Regions from separate parts of the Oerskovia sp. NPDC060338 genome, predicted to be linked through region 2. Evidence: riboswitches for the same ligand, from Rfam matches in the RefSeq annotation. Region 2 holds a riboswitch; the other holds the start of a gene.
What was found. A riboswitch is a leader RNA that binds a small molecule or an ion and turns the genes downstream of it on or off. The one in region 2 is predicted to bind cyclic di-AMP.
Positions count from the first base shown of each region.

Region 1: another riboswitch for cyclic di-AMP. It lies ahead of ACFWGN_RS02410 (C40 family peptidase); the one in region 2 lies ahead of ACFWGN_RS20160 (C40 family peptidase).

Region 1 covers NZ_JBHXCQ010000002.1:78,697-83,102, forward strand. The annotation lists gene ACFWGN_RS02405 (histidine-type phosphatase) at 75-1,529, shown strand; gene ACFWGN_RS02410 (C40 family peptidase) at 1,643-2,446, opposite strand; cyclic di-AMP (ydaO/yuaA leader) riboswitch at 2,447-2,642, opposite strand; partial or broken gene ACFWGN_RS02415 (DUF4287 domain-containing protein) at 2,818-3,105, opposite strand; gene ACFWGN_RS02420 (hypothetical protein) at 3,638-4,141, shown strand; gene ACFWGN_RS02425 (helix-turn-helix transcriptional regulator) at 4,217-4,406, shown strand, end outside.
Region 2 covers NZ_JBHXCQ010000019.1:47,548-51,953, reverse strand. The annotation lists gene serC (phosphoserine transaminase) at 1-652, opposite strand, end outside; gene ACFWGN_RS20165 (metal-dependent transcriptional regulator) at 785-1,501, shown strand; cyclic di-AMP (ydaO/yuaA leader) riboswitch at 1,722-1,911, shown strand; gene ACFWGN_RS20160 (C40 family peptidase) at 2,061-2,699, shown strand; gene ACFWGN_RS20155 (universal stress protein) at 3,011-3,955, shown strand; gene ACFWGN_RS20150 (ABC transporter permease) at 4,039-4,406, opposite strand, start outside.

The DNA.
Region 1 (4,406 bases), on a different contig from region 2:
CCGTTCATCTGCGACCCCTGCGCTTCACCTGCGCCGCCCCGGTCGTTCATGGGACCCACCTACCGTCCGTCGACGTGACCCCACGAACCAGCACCTCAGCACTTTCTCGCGCGGCTCTCGCCGTGCCCTCGGCCATGGCGATCGCCCTCACCCTGGGCCTCTCGGGGTGCGCCGCGGCCGACTCCGACGGCTCGGCAGGCACTGCGAGCACCCCCACGACCTCGGCCGACCCCGACGCGATCCTGCCCGGCCTCGGCTCCAAGAGCCCCTACCCCGTCCCCGGCGACGTCACGCTGTCTGCGCCGCCCGCCGGCTACGAGGCGGTCCTCACGCAGTCGATCGCCCGCCACGGGTCGCGCGCCCTGTCGTCCAAGAAGTACGACGACCTCAGCCTGCAGGTGTGGGAGGCCGCCGAGGAGAGCGACAGCCTCACGGCCCTGGGCACCGAGCTGCACGACGCGCTCACCGAGCTCGTCGAGGCGAACGAGACGGTGGGCTACGGCAACCTGAGCGCCCGCGGGATCCGCGAGCAGCAGGACCTCGGCGCGCGCACCGTCACGAGGCTCCCGTCGCTCTTCGACCGCATCGTCGACGAGCAGGGCTCGATCTCGGTCTCGTCCTCGGGCAAGGAGCGCGCCACGGACAGCGCGCTCAACTTCGTCGAAGGTCTGACGGCGCAGAACCCGACGGCAGGAGGGATGGTCGGTGAGGTCGAGGTCGACACGGCGACGCTCTACTTCCACGACACCGACGCCGCGTACCTCGAGTTCGAGGACACCGACCCGCGCCTCGACGTCGTGGCCGACGAGCTCGACGAGCTCCCGGAGACCAAGGAGGTCTCGCGGCGGATGCTCGAGCGCCTGTACTCCCCCGCGTTCGTGGACCGCCTCGAGAACGGCGACTTCGCCTTCACCGACCGGGGCAAGGGCGAGACCCAGGTCGAGGACGAGGTCGACGCCGCGGACATGCTCTACAACGCCTACATCATCACCTCGGGCATGGGCGACGAGATCTCGACCGACTGGAGCCGCTTCGTCACGGCCGAGGACGCCGAGTGGTTCACCTACCTCAACGACGCCGCGGACTTCTACGAGAAGGGCCCGGGCTTCGAGGGCGAGGACGTGACCTACCGCATGGCCGACGTGCTGCTGGACGACTTCCTGACGACGCTCACGGACGGGGCCGCACAGGGATCCCCCGGCGCCGTCTTCCGGTTCGCGCACGCCGAGGAGATCATCCCGTTCGCTGCGCTCCTGCGGCTCCCGGGCAGCGAGGTCAAGCAGGCAGAGGGAGACCTCTTCACCTACGACACCAACCCGTGGCGGGGCGAACAGGTCACCCCCATGGCCGCGAACGTCCAGTGGGACACGTTCGCCGACGCGTCCGGGCAGACCGTCACCCGCGTGCTCTACAACGAGCACGAGGTGACCCTCACCGCACCGTGCGTGCCGGTCGCCGAGGGGTCGCCGTTCTACACGACGGACGAGCTGGTGCGCTGCCTGCCGGAGATCGCCCCCGCGGTCGGCTGATCGCCGGGGGCTTCGGGATCGATCGCGTCCCGCCGTCGAGGCGGGCCCCAGGGTCCGGGAACGCACGAGGCCCCGTCCACAGTCCTGTGGACGGGGCCTCGTGGGCGGGAAGATCAGCCGACGCGGACGAACGTCGGGTTGTTCTGCCAGATCTTGCTGTACTTGACGGTGCTGCCCGGGGTCGTGGCCTCGATCTGCATGCCGTTGCCGGCGTAGATCGCGACGTGACCGGGGGTCCAGATGATGTCGCCGGGGCGAGCCTCGGAGGCCGAGACGGCGGTGCCCGCGTTGCGCTGCGCACCGGACTGGTGCGGGAGCGAGACGCCGAGCTGGCCGTACACGTACTGGACCAGGCCCGAGCAGTCGAAGCCGCTGGGCGAGGAACCGCCGTAGACGTAGGGCACGCCCACGTACTTCATGGCGATGTCGACGACCGACGAGCCGGAGGCCGCGGGCGCCGGAGCGGCGGCCTGGACCGTCTGCGTCGCGGCGGGCGTCGCACGCTCGACCGTGCGCGAGGCCGCGGCGGCGCGCTGCGGTGCAGGGGCGGGGGTCGGCTCGGGCTCGGGCTCGGGCTCGGGCTCCGGCGCGGGGGTGACCGCGACGGGGGCCTGCTCGATCGCGAGCGCCGCGTCGGCGGCGACCGTGACGACGGGGCTGGTCTGCAGTGCTTCGCGTGCCTGAGCGGTGACGGCGGCGAGGTCGACCGTGCCGACCGACGTCTTCGCCTGGTCGGTCGAGGGGGCTGCGTTCGCCGGGGCCGTGAAGACCGAGATCAGCAGACCGGACGACGCCGCGACGACTGCGCTGCGGCGGGCGACCGAGCTGACGCTCGACGCGGCGGAGCGCCCGAGCGACGTCAAGGGGGTGATGGGGCGGTGCGCAGCACGGTGGCGCGCGGAAGGACGTGAGGTCACGAGTGTTCTCCTGGACGCCTGAGAGGTCAGCTGTCGGGTTCGGGTCGGAGAAGCTCTACCCGGCCGTGCGGACCGAGGTCCGTGCGGCTTCACCCCAAGGACACCGTCTCCGGTGCCCACAAGAATGGGTCCCCCACCCCTGTCATGGGTGTAGTTCGTGGCCTCGGGAGGTGACAGGGTTCGGCGTCCACCCGAGGGCTCCGGCGAGAAGGTTCTCTGCGAAGCAGAATCGACGGTACATGGCAAGCGACGGATTGTCACAGTGAGGTAACGAACTCCGCGAGTCGGACATCGATCCCTTTCGACGACGAACCGCACCTTCCACGGGAGGGCGCGGCACGCCGTCGGGCACCTCGGGGCGCCCCGCCCCAGGCCGGCTTGGTCGCCTTGCCGTCCAACCACAAGGTGTCCGACTCGTCGCGGTGCGTACCCGTCGATCCCACGTGCTTGCTGTCGATCGTGGGGCCCTTCTTGATGACGTGGACGAGCGCCATCGCATGGCCGCGACCCAGGTCGTAGTCCTCCTTGAGCCACTCCACGATCACGCCGGCCTTGACCGACGGGTCGTCGTAGCCCTTCTCCTGCGCGATCGTCAGGAGCTCGCGCGGGGTGAGCCCCGTCTTGTCCTCGATGGTGTCCAGGTACGCCTGAAACGACATGGGAATCCTCGGCTCTCTCGGTCCAGCAGGTGCGGTCGAGGGGCAGACCGCACGGACCGGCAGAACTCATCGGTCCGGACGCGGGGCCTGCTTGCCGCGCAGCGCGTCGATCCCTGCCGTCTGCGCGTCGGCCCTCGACTGCGCTCGACCGTCCACAGGCCACGCGGTACACCCGGACCGCGCCGGGCGACCTTTGCTACTGTCCCCTACGACTGCTACGACTCCAGGGGGAATCGATGTCTTCGATGGTCGGTGCGGACGTCGGTCCACGTCGCGGGCACCGGGTCCGACGTGGAGAAGATCGCCGGGGACATCCGACGCGCGACGAACATCCGAGACGAGTCGGAGCTGGTCCTCGATCACGAGACAACGACCCGCGGACCGTCACTCTTGCCGACGGCCCCCAGCACGGCTATTCCGGCCCAGGGGACACGTGGTGCTGGCAGCACAGCGACTACTGGGACATGGACAGGGCCGCTCTCTTCATTCAAGCCGCGATCACCGTGGGACGAGACGAGCTGGTGGCCGTCCGATGAGACGCAGGCACCAAGCACTCGTCGTCATGTCCTTGCTGGCCTGCCTCACGACAGGATGCACCGGCCCCGAGAGATCGGTGGAGTCGATGCAGGACGTCAAGGCCGTCGCCGAGCAGGGCGAAGAGCTGCTCGGCGAGGTACGCACGGCGATCGACCAGGCCGTGGGGCCGGTCGTGTGGGAGGAGGAGCGCGACGAGCACTTCACCGAGACGGGCGAGGTCATCGACGGAATCCGCCTCGAGGAGTACAGGTCGGCGAACTGGGTGATCGACGAACCTCTCGTCGCGGACCCCGACACATGGACCGCAGCCCTCGAAGCCACAGCATCGACGCTTCAGGACCACGGGTACTCGACCGACACCCAGGTCCTCGGTCCCGAGGAGCACGCCGTCGTCGTCTGGCACGACGACACGGGGCGAAGCGTCGAGCTCGGCGGCAGCTCGGCCACCGTCCTGCACTTCGCGTCAGGCCCACAGCTCGGCGAGGCCACCACCCCGTAGCGGCCGCAGCGGTGACGATGCACGACCTCCCTGACTTGGTGAGTTGCTAAACTCACCAAGTCCCCAGGAGGTCCAGTGCCCACCACCGCCACCACGGCGCCGCTCTACGCGATCAAGGCCGAGCTCTTCCGCTCGCTCGCGCACCCCACCCGCATCCAGGCCCTCGAGGTGCTCAGCGCCGCACCCCACCACGAGGCCCCCGTGTCCGACCTGCTCGCCGCGACCGGTGTCGAGGCCTCGGTCCTGTCCCAGCACCTCGCGGTCC
Region 2 (4,406 bases):
CGGCGTCGGGCGACAGGATCGCGACCCAGAGCCCGCCGTCGGACCCGAAGACCTTCTGCGGCGCGAAGTAGTAGACGTCGGTCTCGGCGAGGTCGACCGGGAGGGCGCCCGCGCCCGACGTCGCGTCCACGAGGGTCAGCGCACCCTGCTCGCGCGACCCCTGGACGCGGCGCACGGGGGCCATGGCCCCCGTCGAGGTCTCGTTGTGGGGCCAGGCGTAGACGTCGACGCCGTCCGCGAGCTGCGGAACCGCGACCGACCCCGGGGGAGCGGTGATGACCTGCGAGGGCTCGAGGAACGGTGCGCGCGTGGTCGCTGTCGCGAACTTGGCGCCGAACTCGCCGAACGCGGCGTGCTGGGCGCGCTCGCGCACCAGGCACAGCGTCGCGACGTCCCAGAATGCCGACGAGCCGCCGTTGCCGAGCACGACCTCGTACCCCTCGGGGGCGTCGAACAGGTCCGTGAGGCCCGAGCGGATCCGGCGGACCAGGGACTTGACCGGCGCCTGGCGGTGGGACGTGCCGAGCACGGACGTGCCGGCCTCGACGAGCGCGCGCACCTGTGCGTCGCGGACCTTGGAGGGGCCGCAGCCGAAGCGGCCGTCGCTGGGCAGCAGGTGCGGGGGGACGGTGATCTGGGTGGGCTCAGGCACAGGGCAACGATAGTCCGGCCTGGCGCGAACACCGTCGGGCGTCCACAATGTCGGTGGCTCGGACCTAAACTAGGGTCAGCGGCCCGCCGGTGCGGCAGGTGCCCCCAAGCCCTCAAGCGACAGGAGCGCGACGTGACCGACCTGATCGACACCACCGAGATGTATCTGAAGACCATCTACGAGCTCGACGAGGAGGGCATCGTCCCCCTGCGTGCGCGCATCGCAGAGCGACTCGGACACTCGGGACCCACCGTCTCCCAGACGGTGGCCCGCATGGAGCGGGACGGTCTCGTCGTCGTGACGGGGGACCGTCACCTCGAGCTCACCCCGGACGGCCACTCCAAGGCCCAGCGCGTCATGCGCAAGCACCGCCTCGCGGAGCGCCTGCTGACGGACGTCATCAAGCTCGACTGGGAGTTCGTGCACGTCGAGGCCTGCCGGTGGGAGCACGTCATGAGCGAGCTCGTCGAGAAGCGCCTCATCGGCCTGCTCGACCACCCGCACTACGACCCGTACGGCAACCCCATCCCGGGGCTCTCGGAGCTGGGTGAGGACATCCAGGAGATCGAGTACCTCGACGGCGTGGTCTCCCTGCCCGCGTACGTGGCCGCCGCGGACCGTGCGGGGCGCGAGCCCGGCGGGCTGCGCGTCGTCGTGCAGCGCATCGCGGAGCCGCTCCAGACGGACACGGACCTGCTGGCCCGCATCGCGGCCGCGGGCATCCTGCCGCGTCAGGAGGTCACGGTCACGCCGGAGGCGGGGTCGTTCACGGTGTCCGCGGAAGGCGCGGAGACGGTCCTCGACCTGCCCGACGACGTCGCTCGCCACATCTTCGTCACCGCGCCCTGAGCGCAGCGCACGCCGCGTCCTACCACCGCCCCGCACTCCCGTCGTGGGGTGCGGGGCGGGGTGCGTCCGGGCCGTTCGCGGGGTGCCCGGGGCAACGATCCTGTGGTGGTTCGTCCTGCTATACCAGGCTTTTCCAGGGCGTCGTGACGGGAACGTGACATTCACCCGGAGGTCGTGTACGTTCGGTTCTGCTTCACGGATGAATCGTCCGTCGAGGCCCTCACGCGGAACGCCGAACCCTGTCACCGCGAGAGGAGCACCACGACCCGATGACAGGGACGGGGGACCCAAATTCGGGTACCGGAAACGGTGCCCTTGGGGTGAAGCCAGACGGACCTCGGTCCTGACGGCCGGGTGATTCTCCCACCCGAACCCGACAGCTGACCTCGCAGGCGTCCAGGAGAGGTATCCAGTGAACGCAGTCACGACCGGCGCACGCCACCGTGCAGCGCGACGCCCGCTTTCCACACTTGCTTCGGCGGCGACGGCTTCCTCCGTCGGCCGCCGCACCGCTGTCGTCGCTGCCTCGTCGGGACTGATCGTCTCGATGCTCGGCGCGATGCCCGCCACCGCTGCGCCCGTCGACCACGACACGGCCAAGCTCAACACCGTCGACCTGAACGCACTCACGACGCAGGCCCGCGCCGCGCTCGAGTCCGCTCCGTCCGTCACGGTCGCCGCTGAGGCCGGCTTCACGATCGAGAGCGCGGCCGTCGCCGTGACCCCCGCTCCTGAGCCCGAGCCCGAGCCGGTCGTCGAGCGTGCCACGCAGGCCACCTCGCGTTCCGCGGCCCGCACCGCGACCACCTCTGCCACGACCTCCACGACCGAGAAGGCGGCTTCGGTCTCCGTCCCGGCCTCGGCCAACGGCAGCGCGATCGTCTCGATCGCCAGCCGCTACGTGGGCGTCCCGTACGTCTACGGGGGCACCACCCCGGACGGCTTCGACTGCTCCGGCTTCACGAGCTACGTCTTCGCACAGGTCGGCATCACGCTGCCTCGCCAGTCGAGCGCCCAGGGCAACGTCGGCACCAAGGTGTCGCGCGCCGACGCCCAGCCCGGCGACCTGATCTGGACCCCCGGCCACATCTCGATCTACGCCGGTGACAACATGCAGATCGACGCGCCGCGCCCCGGCAAGACGATCCAGTTCCGTCAGATCTGGCAGTCGAACCCCACGTTCATCCGCGTCGCCTGAGAACCCGCAAGGTCCTCTGAGCGGCTCGCTCGCACAGAACCCCGTCGCCCCGCCTCGTGCGGGACGGCGGGGTTCTGTCGTCGGCCCCGGTGGTCAGCACCGGCGGAGTGCTGCGAGGCCCCTCCTGCGCCAGGAGGCGACCGTCTCGGGAGCTGTTCCGGCGCCGGGGACACGGAGGAGGGCGGGCATCAGGGGTGCTGACACCGCGATGACGCACGACAGGAACGAACCCTGTGCCTCGGTGGACTTTGCCTGTTCTTTCGATAGGTTTGTCTCAGGATGGTGCTTCGCCATCGGGAGGAGATGAAACCATGACTCGTGCAGAGATCGTGCTCGTCGGGGTCGACGGTTCGGCGCCCAGCCTGCACGCCCTGGACTGGGCTGCTGCGTACGCGCGACAGGTCGGCTGGCCCCTGCACGTCGTGTGTTCGTACTCGCTCCCGTCGTTCACCGCGGCCTCGCTCGACGGCGGCTACGCGGCCCTGGACGACACCGCGATCCAGGAGGGCGCCAAGGCCGTCCTGGCCGAGGCCACCCAGCGTGCCGAGGCGGCGGGCGTCAGGACGACCGCCGCGATAGCGACCGGTGACGCAGCAGGCGTCCTGGTCGAGCTCTCCAAGGACTACGGCCTCGTGGTCGTCGGGACACGGGGCCGTGGTGGGTTCACCGAGCGTCTGCTCGGCACCGTCTCGTCGGCGCTGCCTGCGCACTCGCGGTGCCCCACGGTCGTCGTCCCGCTCAAGTCGGGCGGGGACGACGGTGACCTCCCGGCGATCCAGCCGCTCAAGCGGATCGTGGTCGGCGTCGACGGCTCGCCGTCCGCGGACATCGCGCTGCGGCACGCCATCAGGCAGGCCAGGGCGTGGGACGCCGAGCTCGTCGCGGTCGCCGGGGTGCCCGTGGGGGCCGGTGCGGGGCTGCTCGCGTGGCTGCCGGCCTCGATCGACCACCAGCAGGTCCTCGACGACATCACCGAGGGCCTCAACGTCATCGTGGACCGGCACGAGGCCGAGAACCCCGACGTCCCCATCAAGCGGATCGTCCTCGACGGCACGGGCGCCGAGCTCCTCACGGAGTTCTCGACGGCCTCGGACCTCGTCGTGGTCGGGTCGCGCGGGCGCGGAGGGTTCACGGGCCTGCTCCTGGGATCGACGAGCCAGGCCGTCCTGCACCACTCGGCCTGCCCGGTCATGGTCGTGACCAAGCGCTGCGAGGACGAGAAGCCCCCCGCGGCGAAGGACGCGACGACGGACTGAGGTCGCCCGCCCCCATGAGCACGCTCGAGCGGGCGTGACCCTCGAGGTCACGCCCGCTCTGACGTGCCGACGGTCTGGCGGGATCAGTTGCGGGTGCGGTACAGGTGCATCGTGATCGGCGCGAAGACGGCCGTGAGCAGTACCGAGGCCAGCAGCACCCAGCCGATCTGGTCGAACGTCGCGGTGCCCGCCATGAGTGCGCGGACCGCAGTCGCGAGGTGGCTCACGGGGTTGATCTCGGCCCAGGCGCGCAGCGCGGAGGGCATGGTGTCCGGGTTGACGAAGATGTTCGACGCGAAGGTCAACGGCATGAGGACCAGCATCGAGACGCCCATGACCGCGTTGGGGGTGCGCATCACGAGCCCCAGGATCGTGAAGATCCAGCTGATCGCGAACGCGAAGACCAGCAGCAGGGCCACGGCCAGCAGGACGCCGACCACCCCGCCGGCGG